One region of the Pseudoalteromonas sp. T1lg22 genome, then DNA from elsewhere that is predicted to be linked to it. Evidence: predicted binding sites of a transcription regulator. Region 1 holds the regulator's gene; the other holds the start of a gene.
What was found. The regulator NrdR, encoded in region 1, represses ribonucleotide reductase genes. The targets are predictions, from matches to a motif close to AAACACNANATNTNGTGTTT.
Positions count from the first base shown of each region.

Region 2: the regulator NrdR is predicted to act here: its motif matches at 6,020-6,039, upstream of nrdA (class 1a ribonucleoside-diphosphate reductase subunit alpha).

Region 1 is NZ_PQBY01000006.1:13,902-26,217, forward strand. Features, by position in the region: gene ribBA (bifunctional 3,4-dihydroxy-2-butanone-4-phosphate synthase/GTP cyclohydrolase II) at 1-890, opposite strand, end outside; gene C2M24_RS02315 (riboflavin synthase) at 908-1,564, opposite strand; gene ribD (bifunctional diaminohydroxyphosphoribosylaminopyrimidine deaminase/5-amino-6-(5-phosphoribosylamino)uracil reductase RibD) at 1,567-2,712, opposite strand; gene nrdR (transcriptional regulator NrdR) at 2,714-3,163, opposite strand; gene glyA (serine hydroxymethyltransferase) at 3,313-4,569, opposite strand; gene C2M24_RS02335 (error-prone DNA polymerase) at 4,764-7,859, opposite strand; gene C2M24_RS02340 (Y-family DNA polymerase) at 7,859-9,268, opposite strand; gene C2M24_RS02345 (hypothetical protein) at 9,269-9,976, opposite strand; gene C2M24_RS02350 (cobalamin-binding protein) at 10,156-11,040, opposite strand; gene cobO (cob(I)yrinic acid a,c-diamide adenosyltransferase) at 11,040-11,636, opposite strand; gene C2M24_RS02360 (hypothetical protein) at 11,970-12,316, shown strand, end outside.
Region 2 is NZ_PQBY01000027.1:200,194-212,509, forward strand. Features, by position in the region: gene aroA (3-phosphoshikimate 1-carboxyvinyltransferase) at 1-890, opposite strand, end outside; gene serC (3-phosphoserine/phosphohydroxythreonine transaminase) at 890-1,972, opposite strand; gene gyrA (DNA topoisomerase (ATP-hydrolyzing) subunit A) at 2,085-4,787, opposite strand; gene ubiG (bifunctional 2-polyprenyl-6-hydroxyphenol methylase/3-demethylubiquinol 3-O-methyltransferase UbiG) at 4,979-5,689, shown strand; gene nrdA (class 1a ribonucleoside-diphosphate reductase subunit alpha) at 6,195-8,477, shown strand; gene nrdB (class Ia ribonucleoside-diphosphate reductase subunit beta) at 8,549-9,679, shown strand; gene yfaE (class I ribonucleotide reductase maintenance protein YfaE) at 9,732-10,007, shown strand; gene C2M24_RS15420 (YaeQ family protein) at 10,010-10,534, opposite strand; gene C2M24_RS15425 (TonB-dependent receptor) at 10,685-12,316, shown strand, end outside.

The DNA.
Region 1 (12,316 bases):
TCGCTGCACTCTTGTTTGCCAAGAATAACCAGTACCCCTTCATTTTTGGCAATGTAATCCATGGCCTTAGAAAGCGTCCAGCTGCGATCGGCACCGCGATCGGATAGCAGAATGTCGTTAAAGGTACTTTGCAGGTGCACACGCACTAAGGTTGGGTCGTTAATTTCACCCTTCACCATGGCATAGTGAAGCTGACCATCGATAGTGTCTTTGTATGTTACCAGCTCGAACTCACCATGCTCGGTCGGCAGCTTACACTGGGCAACCTTCTCAATGGTGGTTTCATTAAGGTTACGGTACTCAATCAGATCGGCAATGGTGCCCATCTTAATACCGTGCTCCTTAGCGAACACTTCCAGCTCTGGGCGTCGGGCCATGGTGCCATCTGGGTTCAGGATTTCGACAATTACAGACGACGGCTCAAGACCGGCCAGACGGGCTAAGTCACAACCTGCTTCGGTATGACCTGCTCGGGTTAAAACGCCTCCTGGCTGGGCCATAATCGGGAAAATATGCCCAGGCTGAACGATATCCTCGGCTACCGCGCCTTTGGCCACGGCGGCCTGCACCGTGCGCGCACGGTCGGCGGCAGAAATACCTGTGGTCACACCCTTGGCGGCCTCAATAGACATGGTGAAGTTGGTCGAGAACTGGGCACCATTGTTTTTCACCATCAGCGGCAGTGCCAATTGCTCACAACGCTCTTGTGTCAGCGTTAAGCAGATCAGGCCGCGGCCATAGGTCGCCATAAAGTTAATCGCATCAGCACTGATGTGCTCGGCGGCAATAATCAGGTCGCCTTCGTTTTCACGATCTTCGTCGTCCATCAAGATGACCATTTTGCCATTTTTAATGTCTTCGATGATCTCCGCTGCGCTATTCAAACTCATATCTTGCCCACTATGTGTTATTTGATAAATCCGGCCTGCACCAGCAGGCTTTCGGTTACTGTTGATTCTGCTTTCGGAGCTTGCGCCCCTTGAATTAGGCGCTCCAAGTAACGCGCTATTTGATCGACCTCGAGATTGACCTTAGTGCCAACCTGAAATTCGGCGATCGTGGTTTGTGCCAGTGTGTGCGGCACTATGGTTAATTTAAACTGGTTGCCGTCGATTTCATTAACGGTCAAACTGGCGCCGTCGATGCACACCGAGCCCTTGTAGGGAATATATTTCATCAGCGCTTCCGGCGCCGCTAGCCAATAGTCGATGGCGCGGGCATTAGGGCTGACTTTTACCACCTCGGCAATGCCATCCACATGGCCGGAAACCAGGTGCCCGCCCAGGCGTGAAATCGGCTGCAGAGCCTTTTCTAAATTGACCCGCTGGCCGCGCTGATAATGCGCAAAACGCGTCAGTGACAAGGTCTCTTTTGAGACATCGGCACTAAAACCATCGCTGAATTTTTCAGTAACGGTCAAACAGACGCCATTGGTAGCGATACTGTCGCCAAGCGCGACGTCACTCATGTCCAAGTTGTCACTTTGTACGCGCACGCTTAAGTCGCCATCAACCAAGGTCAGGGAGCTGAGCGTGCCCGTTGCTTCAATAATGCCTGTAAACATGGCTATTCTACTCTAAGTTGTTCTAAGGTAAGGCGAATATCCTCACCAACTGGGGTCATATCGCTAAAGTGCAGGGTTGGCACTTGAGTCATGGCCGTAAAGGGGCCCATAGTTAACAAGCCTTTGGCATCACTGCCCATTAATTTTGGCGCAATATAAACAATGTAGCTATCAATAAGTTGCTGCTGCGCCATGGCACCGGCCAGGGTCGCCCCCGCCTCCAGCCAAACTGAGTTAATCTCGCGCTGCGCCAGCTCCGCCAGCAAGGCGTCGAGATTAACCTGCCCATTTTCAAGGCCTTCGCACATCAACTCGGTTACATTGTTGGGCCACACGGACTGTTTATCAAGCTCTTTGCGCGTCACACTGGCTGTGCGTGAGCGCACTAATAATATCTCGCCGGGCTGTTGAAAAAGCGCTAAATCCGGGGTCAGCCGATAACGGCTATCTAAGATCACCCGCAGCGGCTGGCGCACCTCCGGCAGCACATACTCGGCCAGTTGCGTGTCGTCCAAACGCACATTGAGCTTAGCGTCATCCACCAGCACGGTATCGGCGCCACTTAAAATGGCACAGTGCTGGGCGCGAAACGCCTGCACATCTTTACGTGCCTCGGGGCCGGTGATCCATTTACTCTCACCATTGGCCAGGGCGGTTTTACCGTCCAGGCTGGCGGCCAGCTTACAGGTAACATAAGGGCGCCCGGTGCGCATGCGCTTTAAAAAGCCGAGGTTTAGCTTTTCAGCTTCATCGCCAAGCAAACCAGATGCGACTGCTATGCCCGCCTCGGCCAGCATCTTCATGCCGCGACCACTGACCTGTGGATTAGGGTCTTGCATGGCACAAATGACTTTTGCCACCTTGGCCTTGATCAGGGCGCCAGCACAGGGACCGGTACGGCCGGTATGGCTGCAGGGCTCCAGGGTTACATAAGCGGTAGCGCCTTCGGCCTTGTCACCGGCCGCCGCAAGTGCATGCACCTCAGCATGTGCTGTCCCCGCTTGTTGGTGAAAACCTTCACCGATAATCTGACCATCTTTAACCAGCACACAGCCGACATTGGGATTGGGTGTGGTGGTGAATCGACCTAGATACGCCAGCTCAATGGCCCGGCGCATATAACGCTTATCGTCCGCACTGAAGATCATCTTAGTCTCCTAGGCGGGCGATTTCTTCACCGAATTCACGGATATCTTCAAACGAGCGATAGACAGAAGCAAAGCGCACATAAGCGACCTTATCCAGACCCTTCAACGCTTCCATAATGCATTCGCCTATCAGTTGCGAGCTGACTTCACGCTCGCCAGTGGCGCGAATTTGCGATTTAATTTGATGCACCACCTCATCGATTTGTTCTGTTTTTACTGGTCGACGTTCGAGGGCGCGATGCAGGCCATTTTGCAACTTGTCTTCATTAAAGGGCTCACGGGAACCATCACGCTTGATCACCCGTGGCATCACTAATTCCGCCCCTTCAAAGGTGGTAAAACGTTCGTGACAGTCATTGCATTCGCGACGACGACGAACCTGGTGGCCACCACCGACCAGACGTGAGTCAATTACCTTGGTGTCTTTAGCGCTGCAGAAAGGACAATGCATAGTGAATGGGGTTCCTGTAGATAACAAAAAGGCCGCAAGCTACTGCATCGTGTTTACTGTGCACATTAGCACCCCATAAACACGAAAAGGCCGCAAAAATTGCGGCCTTTATCATACACAAATGTTTGTGTAATAGCTATTTCACACTGTTATGCGTAAACAGGGAACTTAGCGCAAATTGCTTTCACTTTTTCTTTCACTTGTGCCTGAACATCAGTGCTTTCGATATTGTCTAGTACGTCACAGATCCAACCAGCTAGCTCTTTCGCTTCGGCTTCTTTGAAACCACGGCGAGTGATAGCCGGAGAACCGATACGTAGACCAGAAGTTACGAACGGTGAACGCGGATCGTTTGGTACCGAGTTCTTGTTTACCGTGATGTTGGCATTGCCAAGGGCAGCATCGGCATCTTTACCTGTGATGTCTTTGTCGATCAGGTCAAGAAGGAACAAGTGGTTGTCGGTTTTGCCCGAAACTACCTTGTAACCGCGCTCTTGTAGCACTTCAACCATGGCTTGAGCATTAGCAACAACCTGCTGCTGGTATGCTTTAAATTCAGGCTGTAGCGCTTCTTTGAAAGCAACCGCTTTAGCCGCGATTACGTGACATAGAGGACCACCTTGGCCACCTGGGAATACGGCGCTGTTTAGCTTTTTGTAGATCTCTTCGTCACCACAGTTAGAAACGATTAGACCACCACGAGGACCAGCAAGCGTCTTGTGCGTAGTGGTTGTTACCACGTGCGCGTAAGGCACTGGGCTTGGGTATACACCAGCGGCGATAAGGCCAGCAACGTGAGCCATATCAACAAACAGGTAAGCACCTACTTTGTCAGCGATTTCACGAAAACGTTTCCAGTCAACGATACCTGAGTAAGCAGAGAAACCACCGATGATCATTTTTGGCTTGTGCTCAAGCGCTAGCGCTTCAACCTGATCGTAATCGATTTCACCGGTTGCTTCGTTTAGGCCGTACTGAATAGCGTTGTACATTTTACCTGAGAAGTTTACGTGTGCACCGTGAGTCAAGTGACCACCGTGTGCCAGGCTCATGCCTAGTACGGTATCGTGCGGCTGAAGAAGCGCTTGGAAAACAGCGGCGTTTGCTTGTGAACCCGCGTGCGGCTGTACGTTTGCATACTCGGTGCCGAATAGCTCGTTCGCACGGTCAATAGCCAGTTGCTCAACCACGTCAACATGCTCACAACCACCGTAGTAACGCTTACCTGGGTAGCCTTCTGCATATTTGTTAGTTAGCTGTGAACCCTGTGCTTCAAGTACGCGAGGGCTACAGTAGTTTTCTGATGCGATAAGCTCGATGTGCTCTTCTTGGCGAGCTACTTCTGCGTTCATCGCATTAGCTAATTCTGGGTCAAAGTCTGCAATGTTCATGTTACGTTCTAACATGCTGTCTCCTAGGTGCAACGTGATTGTCGATATGAAAGGCCGCTATTGTACGCTTAAACGGCGCGTTTGCCTATTGGCTAAGGTTGAGCTTATTTAAACAGGGATTGAATTTTTTTCACAGCCCTAAAAAAATGATATTTTTTTATCTAATACATAAAAATTTAAAATAAATAAAACGAAAGTCATTTTTATTACTAATGAAAAAATCGACTCTTTAGAATTAAAGCCGGTAATTTATCACTGTGGTCGATTAAACGCCCAGCAATCACATGCACCACCCCTTTATGATGCTCCACCACACCTTTAACCTCCAGCAGGCGAGCCGTTAAAAACGCTTTTTGCTGCGCCTTGGCGGTGGCCAGCCACACCACCACATTGATATTGCCGGTGTCATCTTCCAGGGTTAAAAAGGTCACCCCCGCGGCCCTGCCCGGCGACTGACGCCCGGTGACCAAACCGGCAATGGTGACACTGGCGCCATTACGGCATTGGCTTAATTCGCTGGCTTTCTTGGCACGGGTAAACAAGCCTTGTTGACGTAAATAGGTTAATGGATGCGCTCCCATATTAACGCCCATACTGGCGTAGTCTTCCAAGGTATCCTGGATGCCGCTGGGCGCCGCCAAGACCGCCGCTTCCTCCATAATGCTTTCATCGTCGGCAAAGAGGGGCAAACGCTGCTGTTTATCCATAATTTGCCAGCGGCTGTTAAACCTGTCCTTGGCAATGGCCGCCAGGGCGTTGCTGCTGGCCAGCGTTTCCAGCTCCCCTTCTTGTAAACCATGATGGTAAAGCTCGCTAATGCTGCGATAGCCCGACGTAGGGCGCTGCGCAATCAGCTTATCTGCACTTGCCGCGCTAAAGCCCTTGATACAGCAAAAACCCAAACGCACGGCAACATGCTCGCCCTGGCGTATGACTTGATGCTCCCAGAGGGAGTGATTTACGTCTACGGCCAGTATGTTGATATTGTGACGCCGAGCATCCTGAACCAATTGGTCGAGGGAATAAAAGCCCATGGGTAAGCTGTTTGCCAAGGCACAGAAAAACACCTCAGGATAATAGTATTTTAAATAGGCCGACACATAGGCCAATACCGCGAAACTGGCGGAGTGGGACTCGGGAAAGCCATACTCGCCAAAACCACAAATTTGCTGATAGATACGCTCGGCAAACTGATAGTCATAACCACGCTGCAGCATGCCATCGATCAGCTTTTGTTTGAACTGGGTCAGCTCACCGTCGCGTTTCCACTTGGCCATGGCGCGGCGCAGTTGATCGGCCTCGCCCCCACTAAACCCAGCAGCAACCATGGCCACCTTGATCACCTGCTCCTGGAAAATGGGCACTCCCAAAGTGCGCTTTAATACCTGCTCTACCTGCTTGGAGGGGTACTCCACCGCTTCATCTCCGTCACGACGGCGTAAATAGGGATGCACCATGTCCCCTTGAATCGGCCCGGGACGCACAATGGCGATTTGGATCACCAGGTCGTAATAACAACGCGGCTTCAGGCGTGGCAGCATGCTCATTTGCGCCCGCGATTCAATTTGAAACACGCCCACGGTATCGGCCTTTTGCAACATGGCATATACCTGAGGGTCATCCCCCAGGCGAGTAATATCGGCAATGCTAATACTGTGCTGATAGTGCTTTTCCAAAAGCTTAAAACTGCGTTGAATAGCGCTCAACATACCCAAGGCCAGCACATCCACCTTAAGCAGTTTTAAACTCTCCAGATCGTCTTTATCCCACTGGATCACGGTGCGCTCAAGCATGGCGGCATTCTCAACGGGCACCAGCTCATGCAGCGGTCCTTCGGAGATCACAAAGCCACCCACATGCTGTGACAGATGCCGGGGAAAGCCCTTTATTTCATCCACCAAACGGAAAAAATGCCGGTTAATGGTTGCCTCAGGATCCAGGCCGAGTTGGATCAGCTGCGCCTGCCATTGCCCACCGCCGTGGCGGCGATTAAGCTGCTTAATATAATAATCGAGCTGAGTGTCGCTAAAGCCAAGGGCCTTGCCCACATCGCGCATAGCACTTTTTAAGCGATAGGTGATCACGGTCGCGGCCAGGGCGGCGCGCTGCCGACCATATTTTTGATAAATGTATTGGAACACCTCCTCGCGCCTTTGGTGTTCAAAGTCGACATCAATATCCGGCGGCTCGTTGCGCTCTTTGGAGATAAAGCGCTCGAACAAAACATCGATCTGTCTGGGATCGACGGCGGTAATTTCCAGGCAATAGCAGACCACAGAGTTCGCCGCAGAGCCCCGTCCCTGGTACAAGATATCGCGACGTTTGGCGAATTGCACTATATCGTGAATAGTCAAAAAGAAGGGCTCATAGCCTTGCTCGGCAATAAGCGCGAGCTCTTTGTCTATGGTGGCTTGGATCGCCGGCGGCGCCGCCCCCTTAAAACGCTTCCGCGCCCCTTGTTCTACCAGAGATTTAAGATGTTCGCTGGCGCTTAGACCTTGCGGCACCAGTTCATAGGGGTACTGATAACTGAGCTCATCCAGATTAAAGGTGCAACTTTGCGCAATCTGCTCACTGGTTGCCAACTGGGCCGGACTAAACAGCTTTGCTAATTTGTCCAAAGGGCGCAAAGCCCGCTCGGCATTGGCTAACAGGCTCTGTCCTAGCGAAGACACGGTTTGCCCTTGCTTAATGGCGCTGAGCACATGCTGTAAAGGCAGGCGCTCCGGCGTGTGCATTAGCACGGCACCGAGCGCCACTTCGCTTATCTGCCATTGCTCGCTCAGGGTGCGTATATAGGCCAATTGCTCAGGTTCAAAGCCATTGAGCTCACGGCGCACACCTAAGTAAAGCTGTTCGCCATAATGGCGTTGCAACCAGGGCCCCCACTCTTTATCCGCCGTTTTCGCTGCTTCGCTGCGCCCATGTACGAGCCAGATCAGGATGCAGCCCTTCAGGGTTTTTAAATCCCATTCACTGAGTTGATAGCGCCCTTTTTCACAGCGCCTGCGGGCATTGGTGATCACCCGACAGAGCTGGCTGTACGCCGACTTGGTGGGGCACAACACCACCAGCTCTAATTCCTCGTAGCAAAGGTAACTACCAACGATCAGCTTAATGGGCAATTGCTGCGCCTTGATGTGGCTATGGGCCCTGACCACCCCCGCCACCGAACATTCATCACATAAGGCCAGGGCGCTGTAACCCAGCTCCGCGGCCCTGCCTACCAGCTCTTCCGGGTGTGAGGCCCCGGTTAAAAAGCTGAAATTACTTTGACAAAATAATTCACTGTACGTGCCGGCCATCAGGCAAAATACCCCTGAATAAACCAGCCCTTGTGTTTATCCCTAAACACCCAGCACAACTGGCCTCGACTGTTTTCACCGATATAGTAATCGCGCTCTAACTGCGCTTGCTGCCACCAATGACTTTGGATCCTCTCCGGGCCGCGCAGTAAACAAAGTTGCTCCTGTAAGGGGGTGGGTTCGATCATAAAGTTGGGTCGCAAGAGGGCCTGCGGTGATGCGGGCAGCCCATCTTGATAAGGATGCAAGGTGGCCTCCTGCACCTGAGTAAATTCGGGGATATGCGCCCGCCCCGGTTGCAGACGATAGCAATGCTGCGGCCCTAAACGGGCGTTAAGCAAACTCAGCAGTTGTTGCTTTGCCAGCCCCTGCTGGCGCTTGGCAAAAAGGTTTTCGCTGTGACCGTCGGCGCTGACAAATTCCTCGCACTGCAAACGTATGGCAATGACCGGCGCCGGCAGCACTAAAGCCGCCAGCTTAATTTCCAACAAGGCCTGCCAGGGAGCCAGCTGTCCTTGTGGCTCAACACTGTCTAAGCAGAGTTCCAGTGCCGCTTGCTCGCGAAAAAAAAGACTAAAAACCAGGCGTTGAGTATGCAATTGATGCTGGCGCAGATAACGACACAAACACTCACACAACTGAGTTAAGGGCCGCAACAGACGCTCACTGTTATCGTTTTCAAAATTCAGCTCCCGGCTTTCACTAAAGCTCTGGGTTGGCTGGTAAAAGCGATAATACCCGGACTTTTTCGCCAGGCCCGCATGGGGCAGTTGCCCCTGTAGACGGGTTAAATAATCCACCACCTCATAATGAAAGCGCTGGCGCAGCTGACTCATGGGCAGGGCTAGGAGCTGCTCGACCCGCTCAATGCCTAAGCGCGCCAATTGCTGCTTATGTTCGACTGCGAGTAAGAGATCCGTCACCTCAACGCGGGCAAGATGCTGGCGACAGACGCTTGCCTCATCACTGATAAAGTTCAGTTGCTCGCGGGCCAAGAGCTCCGCCGCCTCCATGCTCTCTCCCGAGGCATAGTAAAAATGCGGCACAAAGGCACGAATGACCGGCGCTAAGGCGCCAAAAAGCTGCTCTGTACTGGGATAGAGAGCCCGCATACTGGTGGCCACCACAATCAAACAATCACTGCCGGCTAGGATGATGTCGCCACAGACTTGATAGCAGTGCGCCGCGAGCTCCTGCAATAATTGCCGCTCCAGCTCAGGCTCGTAGGGATACACTTGTAAGGTGGCGCACAGCGCCGCGGCACTGGCCAGGCCCATACCCAAGCGCACACCCAGACGCTGCGCCGCAGCATTTACTTGCACCACATGCTCTTTGGCCACCAAGACCGCAGGCTCCTGCAACTGCCGACGCTGCAATTGCAAGTGCGCACAATACACAGCCAAATACATTTACCCTACCTCGTAATGCTGGGCAGCCGGTTGCAGCTGTGTCAAAGATGACGCCATTTGTTTGTGGCTATGGCGGAGAAAGGGCCAGAGCTGCACCTTACTCAAGGTCACCTCGCCACGGGCAAAACGCCCTTGCTGACGCAATAAAACAAGCTGCAAGCCTTGTTGCCGCTGTTGCAATCGCATACTGATTTGCACCGGTAAGGCTGCGCTTTGACACTGATAATCCACAAGCACCAAAAGCGCCTGCGATTGCTGACACGCCAGGCTAAAGCGCCGCGCCTGAGTAAAAGACAGACCTTGATGCCACAACCACACCAGGGCACAACTGCTGCTGCGACAGCATTGCTCTGCGGCCCACAGCGCATGCGCCGTACTTTGCGGGCGTAAAATCAGTAAGCGGGCAGGAGCAACACCTTGGGCAAGCAACCATTGGATACAGGGCTCTGCCGGCGGATTAATGAGCACCACCAGGCCTTGCTCGCGCGCCTTCACCAACGCCCCCTGTAGCAGGGTAAATTCGCCTATGGCCGGCTCGCTGCTAAGGTGGATCACCCCGCTCTGCGGCCAGCCGCCACCAAGCAGCCGATCCAGGGCCGAAAAACCACTGCTAAGCACCGCCTCGCTTTCTTGCTGCTCAGCGCCCCGGTCTTGATTGGCGCTGAAGATCAGTCCTTGATGGTGCATCGCTGCTAAAGTTGTGTTCATCCACACCACCTCAAAATACTGTATATAAATACAGTATAAATGATTTTCGCGGATGCACAAAGGATCGATTTTATTCGAGCAAAAAGACAGGTGCAGGGTCTTGCCAGGAGGAAGAAAACAAAAAAGCCCAGCGTGTTGGGCTGGGCTTGTAAGAAACTGAAAAAGCTAAAAACACCTTATTACGAATTAATAGCCAGGCATAGTTTGCTAATGCCATCGAGTATTCGGGTGCTGTAGCGATGCAGCAAATCGGCGTCGATGGCGCGGATCGCCTTATTTTGTACCGCCGGGATCATGCCCCATTGTTGCCACTGCTGGGTTTGTTCGGCGGCATTTTTTTCACTGCTTAAAACAATAATATCCGGCTGCGCCAGAGCAACATTTTCGACACTGATCTGCGGATAGTCGGTGCTGTTATCGGCGAAGGCATTCTCGCCGCCACACAGGGTAATCGCCTTGCCAATCAAGGTGTTGTTATTGACCGTCATCATGGGCGCCGACCAAAGTTGATAAAACACCTTGGGCTTTTGCCCCTCACTGCGCCGATAATCTTGTTGCAAGCGCTGATAACCTTGCTCAAATTGTGCGGCCACCCGCTCGCTCTGAGACACATTACCGGTGAGCTTTCCTAGTTGTCGCAACTCGGTGGCAATGTCCTCCACCCCTTGTATGTTACTGATATACAAGGGCACCCCTAAGCGTTCCAGGGTTTCCACATCGGCGGCCTTATTGCCGCCTTGCCACACCACTACCAAGGTGGGTTTTAATGCCAGTATTTTCTCTATTTGCACCCCGTAATAGCCGCCAACACGAGACAAGGCCTTGGCCTGCTCCGGGTAGTCAGCATGATCGACGCTGGCCACTAGATGCTCGCCGGCGCCTATGGCATAGAGGTTTTCCACTATATGGGGAGAGAGGGCGACAATACGCTGCTGTACCGCCGTAGGCTCTTCACTTGCAGCCGCACTTGCACCCGCACTTGCAGCCGTACTTGCACTCGTACTTGCAGCCACACTGGCAAAAAAGAGCGCCGTAAAGGTCGCTAACCAGCGAGAGATGCCCATTAGTAATCAAACCCTGCGCGTGCCTTAATCCCGGCATCGAAGGCGTGTTTCACATTGCGCACCTCACTGACGGTGTCGGCAAGCTCCACTAAACGACGGTGGGCACCACGCCCGGTGACGATCACAGATTGCATTTTCGGTCGATTTGCCAGCGCCTCCAGTACCTCGTCTAAATCGATATAGTCATAGGTCAGCATATAAGTGAGCTCATCGAGCAGGACCAGATCTAGGCTCTCGTCGGCGAGAAATTGCTTGGCCTGTTGCCAGGTTGCCTGCGCCGCCTGAGTGTCGGCCTCACGGTTTTGCGTTTCCCAGGTAAAGCCGGTTTTCATTACCGCAAAAGGCACACCCACCTGCTCCAGCAGGTTGCGCTCGCCACACTCCCAAAGACCCTTAATAAACTGTACTACCGCCGCTTTTTGCCCATGACCGACACAGCGTGCCACGGTACCAAAGCCGGAGGTCGACTTGCCTTTGCCATTGCCGGTGATCACCTGCAATATGCCCTGCTCCGTTTGCGCCTGCTCAATACGCTTATCCACTTCGGCCTTTACTTTTTGTTGGCGCTTTTGATGCTGCGCATTTTTATCCGTCATGCCACGACTCCATGAACTAAATTAGATTACTGATATCAAGGTGCGATTATCACACCCCGACAGGGGCTCGTTTTATTGTTTATGCCTGTCGGCTCTATACCGCACCCATTATACCCATTCACAACGCACATTTTTACTTGCGAGAATACTGACAATATTGCAATGACCAAGATGCCCAACTTATCTCCCGTCGCCAATATAAGGACGTCGAGCATCAAAGTTGTGAGAACTAAGTCTTTATTATTAAGTGAAATATTTCATCTGATTACAAATAGTGGCAATCCCACAACTCGCGACTAGGCTTGACTAAAGGGCAATAAACGGAACCTTGTCATGCACGCCTATAAAGATCAACAATCCATAGCCAATTGCAACCAAACTCACCTTTGTGACGGCAGCGTTGCCGGCTTGTTTGCCCACCAGCAACAACGTAGTTTACTAAAGCAACAGCTCAGCACCCAAGTTTTACCAACACTTACAAAAAAAGAACTCCAAACACTTAACGCCGGCACCGCTGCCACCATTTTGCAAGCACATAAACCAAGCCGCGAGCTGGTTACCCCGCTTTTTAATTCGCTTTTTACGGCCTATAACGCCGTTTATCAACACGCCGATATTGCTAAAGCCGAACGCAGCCAACAGTTTATCAGTAAACACGGCCTGGTAATGGCACCAGATCA
Region 2 (12,316 bases), on a different contig from region 1:
CGTACCACCAGCTTATTGTCGTACCAATCAATATCGGCACCCACCTGCTCCATTACCTTGGCAAAGCCTATGTCACCTTGAACCGACGCCTTACCGACACCGTGAATGGTGATCTCGCCACCATTAATAGCGGCCGCAGCAATAAAGTACGACGCCGATGACGCATCGCCCTCTACCATGATTTCACCGGGAGAGACATATTGCTGCCCCCCTTTCACATGGAAACTCTGGTAGTTATTGTTGCTTACCTCGACACCGAATTTACGCATCACCCCCTGGGTGATATCTATATAAGGCTTGGAGACCAGCTCACCCTTAATGCTGATATTAGTGTCGCCACTAAACAGCGGTGCCGTCATTAACAGCGCGGTTAAGAACTGACTGGAAATACTGCCGTCTATAGTGACTTCGCCACCGGCCAGGGTTTTTCCTTTGATGGCCAAAGGCGGATAATCCTGCGTTTTCAGGTAGTCGATATCAGCCCCTAAAGCACGCAATGCATCAACTAGGTGGCCGATTGGGCGCTCTTCCATACGCGGCTCGCCGCTTAACTCAAACTCGCCTGGTGTGGCAGCAAGTACCGCCGTAAGCGGCCTGTAAGCGGTGCCAGCATTACCCAAAAACAAGGGCTCTTGTGGCGTAGTCAGCTTGCCACCTTGGCCATGAACCAAGGCCTGAGTCTTGTCCTCGTTGAGCTCAACCTCAACACCCATTAGCGCAAGTGCCCCTAGCATATGACGAATATCGTCGCTATCGAGCAGGTTGGTCACCCTAGTGGTGCCTTGAGACAAGGCCGCCAACAAAAGAATACGATTAGATAAGCTTTTCGAGCCGGGTAACACCACTTCGCCTTGCACCTTATTAATGGGCTCTAAGCGCAATGATTCCATTAACTGTGCTCCTGGGCGAACTGCTCCATAAAGGTTACCAGGGCCTCGATACCCGCCACCGGCATGGCATTGTAAATACTGGCGCGCATACCGCCGACAAAACGGTGGCCCTCAAGCGCTAATAAGCCAGCCTGTTGTGACAAGGCCAGGAAGCGCTCGTTCAGGCTCTCGTCGTTTAACCAAAATGGTACATTCATCAATGAGCGGCAGTCTTTAGCAACCTTGTTGCTGTAGAAATCCGATGCATCAATGTAGTCGTATAAAATCGCCGCCTTATTCTTGTTATGGCGCTGCATAGCTGGCACACCGCCCTGTTCCTCAAGCCATTTAAAGACCACATCGGCCAGATACCAGGCAAAGGTAGGTGGTGTGTTGTACATGCTGCCCTGCTCGGCCTCGATGGCGTAATCAAGAATACCCGGGCGCGGCACGCCTTCTCGCTCAAGCAAAGTCTTACGTACAATAACTATGGCCAGACCCGATGGGCCGATGTTTTTCTGTGCCCCTGCGTAAATCACATCGAACTGATTTACATCAATATCGCGCGATAAGATCATAGAGGACATATCGGCAACAATCGGCGCCGTTGGGTGAGATGGTACATCGAATAACTCAACGCCATCTATGGTTTCATTCGGGCAGTAATGGATATAACTGGCTTTTTCAGGTAAAGGCCACTGAGACACAGGAAGCACACCGAATTGTCCGTCTTTATCATCGCGAACATTGATTTCCACAACATCTGTGTATTTTTTCGCTTCCTTAGCGGCGCCATCAGACCAGATACCTGTGTTGATATACACGGCTGGAGCATCATCAAGGTGCAGGTTCATAGGCACAGCGGCAAACTGACCGCGACCACCACCGTGCATAAAAAGTACGGCAAATTCATCGCTGATGTTCATTAGCCGACGCAGACGTGCCTCACACTGTTGAGCCATGGTCAAAAAGGGTTCGGCGCGGTGACTTACTTCCATAACCGATACACCTAGTCCTTGCCAGTCTAAAAACTCTTGCTGTGCTTTTTCCATAACGGCTGGAGGTAACATGGCAGGGCCGGCACAAAAATTATAAACGCTCATTACTTCTTCCTCATTCCACTTCGCGTACCCACACAATACCCATTGTGCAGGCGATGTAACTTGAAAATATTTTATACAGGGCTAAAAAAAGCGGCCGAAGCCGCTTTATAGATTATGAGTCTTGCTCAGGGCTCTGCTCAGCCTCATCGGCGGGAGCCTCCCCCTGGACCACGGCTTCTTCGTCGTGTTCCAGTATGGCCAGTTCATCTTCATCGATTTCTTCGATACGTTGTAAACCAACCACCTGCTCGCCGTCAACTGTACGAATCAAAATAACACCTTGAGTATTTCGACCCACGGTAGACACTTCATTCACGCGAGTACGAACCAAGGTGCCACGATTAGAAATAATCATGATCTCGTCGTTGTCATCGACCTGAACGGCACCGACTACGGCGCCATTACGCTCACTCACTTTGATAGAGACCACACCTTGAGTCGCACGACTCTTAGATGGGTAATCTTCAAGGGCGGTACGCTTACCATAACCATTTTCGGTCACGGTTAAGATAGCACCATCTGACTTAGGTACGATTAAGGACACCACGCGCTGGTCATCGGCCATCTTAATGCCGCGTACACCGGTGGCGGTACGACCCATAGGACGTACACCCTTGAACTTGATTTCCGGATTGCCTTCTTCGTCAAGTACTGGGTTGCCGTTTTCGTCAACCACGGCCGACTCTTCCGCTTCTTTAAAGCGTACAACCTTACCAGCATCGGTAAAGAGCATGATCTCGTTGCTGCCATCTGTGATGTCCACACCGATCAGGCTATCGCCTTCGTTGAGGTTAACGGCAATAATACCGCTGGCGCGCTGACGACTATAAGCGGTTAGTGGCGTTTTCTTCACGGTACCAAAAGCAGTCGCCATAAAGACATACTTATCTTCTTCGTACTCACGCACTGGCAAGATAGCGGTAATGCGCTCGTCAGCTTCAAGCGGCAACAAGTTAATAATTGGCTTACCACGGGCAGCGCGGCTGGCCAATGGCAACTGGTACACCTTCAACCAGTACAGACGACCTGCGGTCGAGAAGCACAAGATGGTGTCGTGGGTGTTGGCGACCAGCAGACGCTCGATAAAGTCTTCATCCTTCATCTTGGTTGCTGATTTACCCTTACCACCACGGCGCTGTGCCTCGTAGTCGCTCAGCGGCTGATACTTCACATAGCCTTCATGTGACAGGGTGACTACTACGTTTTCTTCGGTGATCAAATCTTCCAGGCTGATATCGTGGGCCGCGGCACTGATTTCGGTGCGGCGCTCATCGCCATAGGTTTCCTTGATGGTAACCAATTCATCGCGGATCACTTCCATCAAGCGCTCCGGCGAACCAAGGATATGTAATAGTTCAGCGATTAGCTCAAGTAGCTCTTGATATTCATCAAGGATCTTCTCGTGCTCAAGACCGGTTAGCTTATGTAGGCGTAGCTCAAGGATAGCCTGCGCCTGCTGCTCAGATAAATAGTACTGACCATCGCGAATACCTAAATCATCCGCCAGCCAGTCTGGACGAGCGGCGTTATCACCGGCTTTTTCCAGCATGGCTTTAACATTACCCAGCTCCCATGGACGGGCTACAAGGGCTTGTTTTGCTTCTGCTGGTGTCGGTGACTTACGAATAAGTTCGATAATAGGATCGATATTAGCAAGCGCTATCGCCAAACCTTCAAGGGTATGAGCGCGCTCACGGGCCTTGCGTAAATCGAATACGGTACGACGGGTAACAACTTCACGACGGTGCAGGATAAATGCTTCAAGCATTTCCTTGATGTTAAAGCACTTCGGCTGGTTACCGTCCAGGGCGACCATGTTGATACCGAACACGGTTTGCATCTGGGTTTGGGCGTACAGATTATTCAGTACCACCTCGCCCACTTCGCCGCGTTTGATCTCAATAACGATACGCATACCGTCTTTATCAGACTCATCGCGCAGCGCACTGATACCTTCGATCTTTTTGTCTTTAACTAGCTCGGCGATTTTTTCAATAAGGCGGGCTTTATTCACCTGATACGGAATTTCATGAACGATAATGGTCTCGCGACTCGTTTTTTCGTCCACTTCTACTTCCGCGCGAGCGCGAATATAAACCTTGCCACGACCTGTTTTATAGGCCTGCTCTATGCCTTTTTTACCATTGATAATGGCCGCTGTTGGGAAGTCCGGGCCTGGAATATATTCCATTAGCTCGTCAATGGTGGTTTGCGGCTCTTTGATAAGCGCTAAACAGCCGTTGATCACTTCGGTTAGGTTGTGCGGCGGGATATTGGTCGCCATACCTACGGCGATACCCGATGAACCATTAACCAGCAGGTTAGGTACCTTGGTCGGTAATACATCTGGGATCTGCTCGGTGCCGTCATAGTTAGGCACGTAATCAACGGTTTCTTTTTCTAAGTCGGCTAACAACTCTTGGGAAAGTTTTGCCATGCGTACTTCGGTGTAACGCATCGCCGCCGCCGAGTCACCATCCACGGAACCAAAGTTACCTTGGCCATCGACCAACATATAACGCAGTGAAAACGGCTGCGCCATACGTACTATGGTGTCATATACGGCACTGTCGCCGTGCGGGTGGTATTTACCGATGACGTCGCCCACTACACGGGCAGACTTTTTATACGGTTTGTTCCAGTCATTGCGGAGTTCATTCATGGCGAACAAAACACGACGGTGTACCGGCTTTAGGCCGTCACGAACGTCGGGAAGCGCACGTCCTACGATTACACTCATGGCGTAATCCAGGTAGGAATTCTTTAACTCATCTTCAATATTAACCGGAAGGACTTCATTGGCGAGATCAGTCATTGATATCACTTTCCTTCTTATTTGCGACAGGGTGTAATCGGCACGAGTTTAACTCGGCTTATCACCTGCCCCATTGTCGTTATTATCTCAGCCCATGCTATCACATAATTTTTATTTTTACAGGCGCTAAATCTTTGCGATTTCACAAAATCCCCCCGTATAATGGCCTCAGACGAACGAGGAAGTTTTTTATGACCGAACATCAAAATGTAGATACGGATGAAATTGCAAAATTTGAAGCCATAGCACAGCGCTGGTGGGATCTCGATGGCGAATTTAAACCCTTACACGAAATAAACCCCCTGCGCCTGGACTTTATCGCCCAACATGCCAACGGCCTGGCCGACAAAGAAACTCTGGATATAGGCTGTGGCGGTGGCATCCTCGCCGAGAGCATGGCCAAACTCGGTGCCAAGGTCACCGGCATAGATATGGGTCGTGAGCCACTGAATGTAGCCAAGCTCCATAGTTTAGAGTCTGGTGTTAAAGTCGATTACCAACAAATTACCGCTGAGCAATATGCGGCGGAGCATCCAGAGCGTTTCGATATTGTGACCTGTATGGAAATGCTTGAGCATGTGCCGGATCCGCAATCCGTGATAGCTAGCGCTGCCGCCCTTGCCAAACCCGGTGCCCAGGTTTATTTCTCAACCTTAAATAAAACCGCCAAGGCCTATCTGTTTGCCATTGTTGGCGCCGAGAAATTACTTAAACTTGTGCCCGAGGGTACCCACGACCATAAAAAGTTCATTCGCCCATCGCAGCTTATCCAATGGGCTGAACAGGCCGGGCTCAAAGTTCGCCACAGTGCCGGGCTAAGCTACAACCCACTGACTAAACAATACACCTTAGGCCAGGACCTAGACGTTAACTACATTTTGCACTTTGAAAAGCTGGCGTAACGCAAGTGTAGCGAATCCGCCTGGCGTTTTTTAAAACTGCGGATACACTATATCTGGTGGTTTGTTATTTTTTAAACACCAGATATAGTGCGCTGGTAAGAATTAGCGTGATGAAAAGATGGTCGACTTGATGATAAAAAACCCAGTCGGTTAGACTTGGAAAAAATCATTAAATTTGTGTTTTTTGACGTTGCTTTTCGCTGACCGACAGAGTTAAAAATGTTTGAAGGTTAACGGTCACTAACCGTGGCGACTTATCCACAGATTGTCACAGTTTGCACCTCTTGCAAATACACGCAGACCCCACTATCTTGTGAATCACAATGATGAAAACACCATATCTAGTGTTTGAATCTTATACAGCTCTAAATGCTTGGTGGCCGTGGGCGATGGCGCAAAGCGAAGGTATGCTAAAACGTAGTAAATACATCGCCTGCAATAGCTGAAAAAGACACTTTTAACAGCTGTGCGCTAATACAACTAATTATAATTACGGGCAATAACTATGACTCAACAGTTATCTGTTAGCAAACGCGATGGACGTAAGGAAGCGTTGGATTTAGATAAAATTCATCGTGTCATTACTTGGGCCGCTGAAGGGCTCAATAATGTATCTGTATCTCAGGTAGAACTTAAGTCCCATATTCAATTCTATGACGGCATTCGCACCGAAGATATTCACGAAACGATTATCAAATCGGCGGCGGACTTGATCTCTAAAGATACGCCTGACTACCAGTATTTGGCGGCGCGTCTGGCTATTTTCCACCTGCGTAAAAAAGCCTATGGTCGTTTTGAGCCACCTAAGCTGTATGATCATGTTGTTAAGCTCGTTGAAGACAAGCGTTACGATCAGCATTTAATGACCGACTACACTCAGTCGGAATTCGAGCAGATGGATCAGTTTATCGACCATAGCCGCGATTTAAACTTCAGCTATGCTGCCGTTAAACAGCTGGAAGGTAAGTACCTGGTACAAAACCGCGTCACCGGCGATATTTATGAAAGCGCCCAGTTCCTGTATATCTTGGTTGCTGCCAGCCTGTTCTCAGATTACCCCAAAGAGACGCGCCTTGATTATGTGAAGCGTTTCTATGATGCGGTGTCTTTGTTTAAGATCTCATTGCCTACGCCTATTATGTCGGGCGTGCGTACACCAACGCGTCAGTTCAGCTCATGCGTACTGATCGAATGTGCCGACAGCCTGGATTCAATTAACGCCACTTCATCGGCGATTGTAAAATACGTATCTCAGCGCGCTGGTATCGGTATCAACGCTGGTCGTATTCGCGCCTTAGGTAGCCCAATTCGCAACGGCGAAGCCTACCACACAGGCTGTGTACCTTTTTATAAGCACTTCCAAACGGCGGTTAAAAGCTGTTCGCAAGGCGGCGTACGTGGTGGTGCCGCGACTCTGTTCTACCCGCTTTGGCACCTAGAGGTTGAAAACCTACTGGTACTTAAGAACAACCGTGGTGTTGACGATAACCGTGTACGTCACCTTGACTACGGTGTGCAGTTCAACAAACTGATGTATACCCGTTTGATCAAAGACGGCTTTATCACCCTGTTCAGCCCATCGGATGTACCGGGTCTTTACGATGCCTTCTTTGAAGATCAGCAGCTGTTTGAAGAGCTTTACGTAAAATACGAGCAAGATGAGTCTATTCGTAAGAAGCGTATCAAGGCCATTGAACTCTTCTCGATGTTTTTACAAGAGCGTGCCAGCACAGGTCGTATCTACCTGCAGAACGTTGACCACTGTAATACTCACAGCCCGTTTGATGCCAAGGTTGCACCGATACGCCAGTCTAACCTGTGTCTGGAAATCGCTTTACCAACCAAGCCACTGAACGATGTAAACGACGAAACCGGTGAAATCGCTCTGTGTACTCTGTCGGCCTTTAACCTCGGCGCCATTGAGTCACTGGACGAGCTTGAAGAGTTAGCCGAGCTGGCCGTACGTGCCCTTGATAACCTGTTGGATTATCAAGAATACCCGGTACCGGCTGCCTACAATGCTACCATGGGTCGTCGTACCTTGGGTGTGGGCGTGATCAACTTCGCCTACTATCTGGCGAAAAATGGTAAGCGTTATTCGGATGGCAGCGCCAATGGCCTGACGCATAAAACCTTTGAAGCGATTCAGTACTATTTGATGAAAGCATCAAACGAGCTGGCCAAAGAAAAAGGCGCGTGTCCTAAGTTTAACGAAACCACTTATTCGCAAGGCATCATGCCTATCGATACCTATAAAAAGGATCTTGATAGCGTCTGTAATGAGCCACTGCACCTGGATTGGGACGGTCTGCGCGAAAGCATTAAAGCTCATGGCATGCGTAACTCAACGCTGTCGGCTCTAATGCCTTCTGAAACCTCGTCGCAAATCTCAAATGCCACTAACGGTATTGAGCCACCGCGCGGTCATATCAGCGTTAAGGCGTCTAAAGACGGTATCCTTAAGCAGGTTGTGCCTGAGTATGAGCGTCTTAAAGATCAATATGAATTACTTTGGGATATTCCATCGAACGATGGCTACCTGCAGCTAGTGGGCATAATGCAAAAGTTCGTTGACCAGACTATTTCGGCCAACACCAATTATGATCCGAATAAGTTCGATGGCGGCAAGGTGCCTATGAAGCTCTTGCTTAAAGATCTGTTGACTGCCTATAAACTGGGTGTGAAGACCTTGTACTATCACAACACCCGTGATGGTGCTTCGGACGCCCAAGACGAGTTTAAGCCTCAGGCCGATGACGGCTGTGAAGGCGGCGCTTGTAAGATATAATAATAATTAAGCAAGCGGCTTCTGAGCCGCTTTGCTTTGTTGTTCGACCCTGATTTTGAGATCCCACGACCATGTCATACTCCACTTTTAGCCGTAACCGTAACGACCAATTAAAAGAACCGATGTTTTTCGGACAAACGGTGAACGTATCGCGCTATGACCAGCAAAAGTACCCTATTTTTGAAAAGTTGATCGAAAAGCAACTATCCTTCTTCTGGCGTCCAGAGGAAGTAGACGTCAGTAAAGACCGCGTTGATTTTCAGTCTCTGCCTGAGCATGAGCGTCATATCTTCTTAAGCAACCTTAAGTACCAGACCCTGCTCGACAGCGTCCAAGGCCGCTCACCAAACGTGGCCCTGCTGCCTATTGTTTCCTTGCCCGAACTGGAAACCTGGATTGAAACCTGGGCCTTTAGTGAAACCATTCACAGCCGCTCGTACACCCATATTATTCGTAACGTGACTCAGTCACCGGAAGTTATTTTCGATGACATAGTGACCAATGAAAAAATCGCCGATCGCGCCGAGGAGGTGACCCGTTATTACGACGACCTGATCCACCTAACCTCACTTTATAACCTGTATGGCCCAGGCCAGCACATGGTTAATGGTGAAGAGATTGATGTCTCCTTGTATGAGCTGAAAAAGCGCCTGTACTTGGCCATGATGTCTGTGAATATCCTTGAAGCCATTCGCTTTTATGTATCATTCGCTTGCTCCTTCGCCTTTGCCGAGCGCGAGCTGATGGAAGGTAATGCGAAAATCATCAAGCTGATCGCGCGCGACGAAGCCCTGCACCTATCTGGCACTCAACATATCTTGAACATTATGCAAGAAGGCAAGGACGACCCACAAATGGCCGAAATCGCTGCCCAGTGCCGTGAGCAAGCTATCCAAATGTTCGTTGATGCCGCTGAGCAGGAAAAAGAATGGGCCGAATACCTGTTTAAAGACGGCTCCATGATAGGTCTGAATAAAGACATTCTTTGCCAATATGTGGAATACATCACCAATGTGCGTATGAGCGCGGTAGGTCTGCCGGCACAGTTTGCCACTCAGAGTAACCCTATTCCATGGATCAACTCCTGGTTGGTATCGGACAACGTTCAGGTGGCGCCACAAGAAGCAGAAATCAGCTCTTACCTGGTCGGTCAAATCGACTCAGAGGTTGATGCCAACGACTTTGGCGACTTCGACCTGTAATAAGAAGGGCTCCTTGTGAGCCCCTTTTCCCCCTCATATCAGTACATAATCCGTGTGCAAAGCAACTAAGACCAATATTACCTTTAACGGCAAAGCACTAACCCATGACTCGGATAGTCCATCTATCCTGCATAGCTTGGAGCGCCAAGGAGAAACTCCCGCCTATCAATGCCGCGAGGGCTTTTGTGGTGCCTGTCGGGCTGTTTTGGTGCAAGGGAATGTCAACTATAGCCACGAGCCGCTGGCCTTTGTCCGTGACGGCGAAATTTTGCTGTGCTGCAGCACCCCGGACGGTGATCTGGTTATTTCCAGTGACAATGAAGGCTAATCTCAGGGCCAGCTTATCAAAACCTGCGAGCTTACATAGCATTCAGCCGTGGTAATACTCAACTGATCCCACTCCACACATACATCCCAATGCAAAGAGCGCGCTAGCACAGCTTCCAATGCATTAACAAAACCCGGTTCCAAGGCGATCAGCTCGGCGCGATTATGGGCTAACTGCCAACTAGTGAGCTCGTCATTAATGGGGATGGTGGTGATCACATACAAAGACTGGGCGCGATTATAAATCTTGGTTAATTCATCGCAATTGTCATTAAATACTTCTATAACCAGTTCATAATCGTCATGGAGATCGTAGGCAACAATATCGATTTGCGGCTTTTGTTTGCTCTCACACAAGACCAGATCATGGCGATAAGCAAACAGACAAAAGCCGATTAGACGTAGAATAAAATGCTCAAGCAGCTCTTCATCTCTGCGTGAGGTAGTAAAGTGTTCGTTTAGCTGACAATGATGGACATTGTCCACAATAGCAAAATGTGCTTTAAAGACCCTTCCTCTGTCGCTCATGGCAAAGATGTCTACGCTGGCTACTCGATAGCAATAAGTATAGTGTACTCTCGCTCATGCAAATTTTATTTAAGTTATACTATAACATTATTGTGCTGTATGATTTTATAATGTTATAGTATCACCATTGTTAGTTAACGGATTTTCTTTATGTTTAAACCAGCCGCAATATCCTGTGCCGTCGCCGCCCTACTCGGCTCGGCAAACGCCTTCGCCGGCACGGTTACTGGCCGCGTCGTCGATGAGCAACAACAACCCTTAAGTGACGTAGTGATCCACTACCATGGCAAGCAACATAGTGTGCGAAGCGATCAGCAAGGTTATTTCACCCTTGAACTAGATCAGGCTGGCCAGCTGCATTTCAGCAAAGAAAACTACATAGATAAGCGCTTGGAAGTAAGTGCACAAGCGCAACAACTGGATATCATGCTCAGCGCCTCGGCGATTGAAACCGTGGTGATCTACGCATCAGGGTTAGATAAAAACAACCTCGACATGGTCTCGCCGGTTTCCGTACTCAGTGGCGATGAATTACGCGACAGAGCCCAACCAACCTTAGGCGAAACATTAAAAGGCCTACCTGGCATTAATGCCAGTTATTTCGGTCCGGTATCTTCAAGCCCAGTGATCCGTGGCTTAGACGGCCCGCGCGTTAAAATCACCCAAAACGGCCTGGACAGCGGCGATGCCTCACGCGTCGGCCCAGATCATGCGGTGGCCACCGAGTCCATCGTTGCCGAACAAATAGAAGTATTACGCGGCCCAGCAACCCTGCTTTATGGCTCCGGCGCCATTGGCGGCGTGGTTAATGTGGTCGATAACCGTATTCCAACGGATCGTATCGAAGGCTATCAAGGAGCCGCCGAATACAGCCATGATACGGTTTCCAACACCAATACCTATGCGGGCAAATTTACCTCAGGGTATGATGGCTTTAATTTCCATGTTGATGGCAGCGATCGCGTTGGCCATGACTATGAAACACCCACCTTTACCCTTGAAGAAGATGGCGAACTAGAGCGCCATGACCGCGTTGCCAACACCTTTATCGACAGTGCTACGGTTAATATCGGCAGTAGCTATGTCAGCGAGCATTGGACCCTGGGTCTTTCCTACGGCACCATAGAAACTGACTATGGCATTCCCGCTCACGCCCATGATCATGGACATGAAGATGAGCACGGACATGAAGATGAGCTTGATGGCCATAATGAAGCGGAGCATGAAGGCGAAGAAGGCGTATTTGCACGAATGCAGCAAGATCGCTGGCAGGCGCTCGCAAGCTACTCTTTCCATGACAGCTTTGTTGAAGCCCTGACGCTGCGCGCCGGATACAGCGACTATGAACATGGTGAAATCGAAGGCGAGACCCTGGGTACCCTGTTTAGCAATACCAGCCGCGAGGCCCGTTTAAACGCCAAACACCGTCTCGGAAACTGGCATGGCACCCTAGGTTATCATTACAGTGATTCCGACTATAGCGCAGCCGGCGAAGAAGCTTTCACCCCGTCGACCAAAACCAAGGTGCATGCCCTGTATTTATTGGAAGAGCGGGAATTTGAGCGTTGGACCCTAGAGTTAGGTGCCCGTGTCGAAGACTATCAACTAGACAGCGAGATAAGCGATGAAGTCGGCCATCACGACCACGAAGAAGCGGGTCATGAAGAGTCAACGACTGCTTATGAGTACAGCGATACCAACTTAAGCCTCTCACTTGGCGGCATTTGGAATTACCAGGACGGCTATGCCTTGGCCTTAAGTGTATCGCGCTCCGAGCGAGCG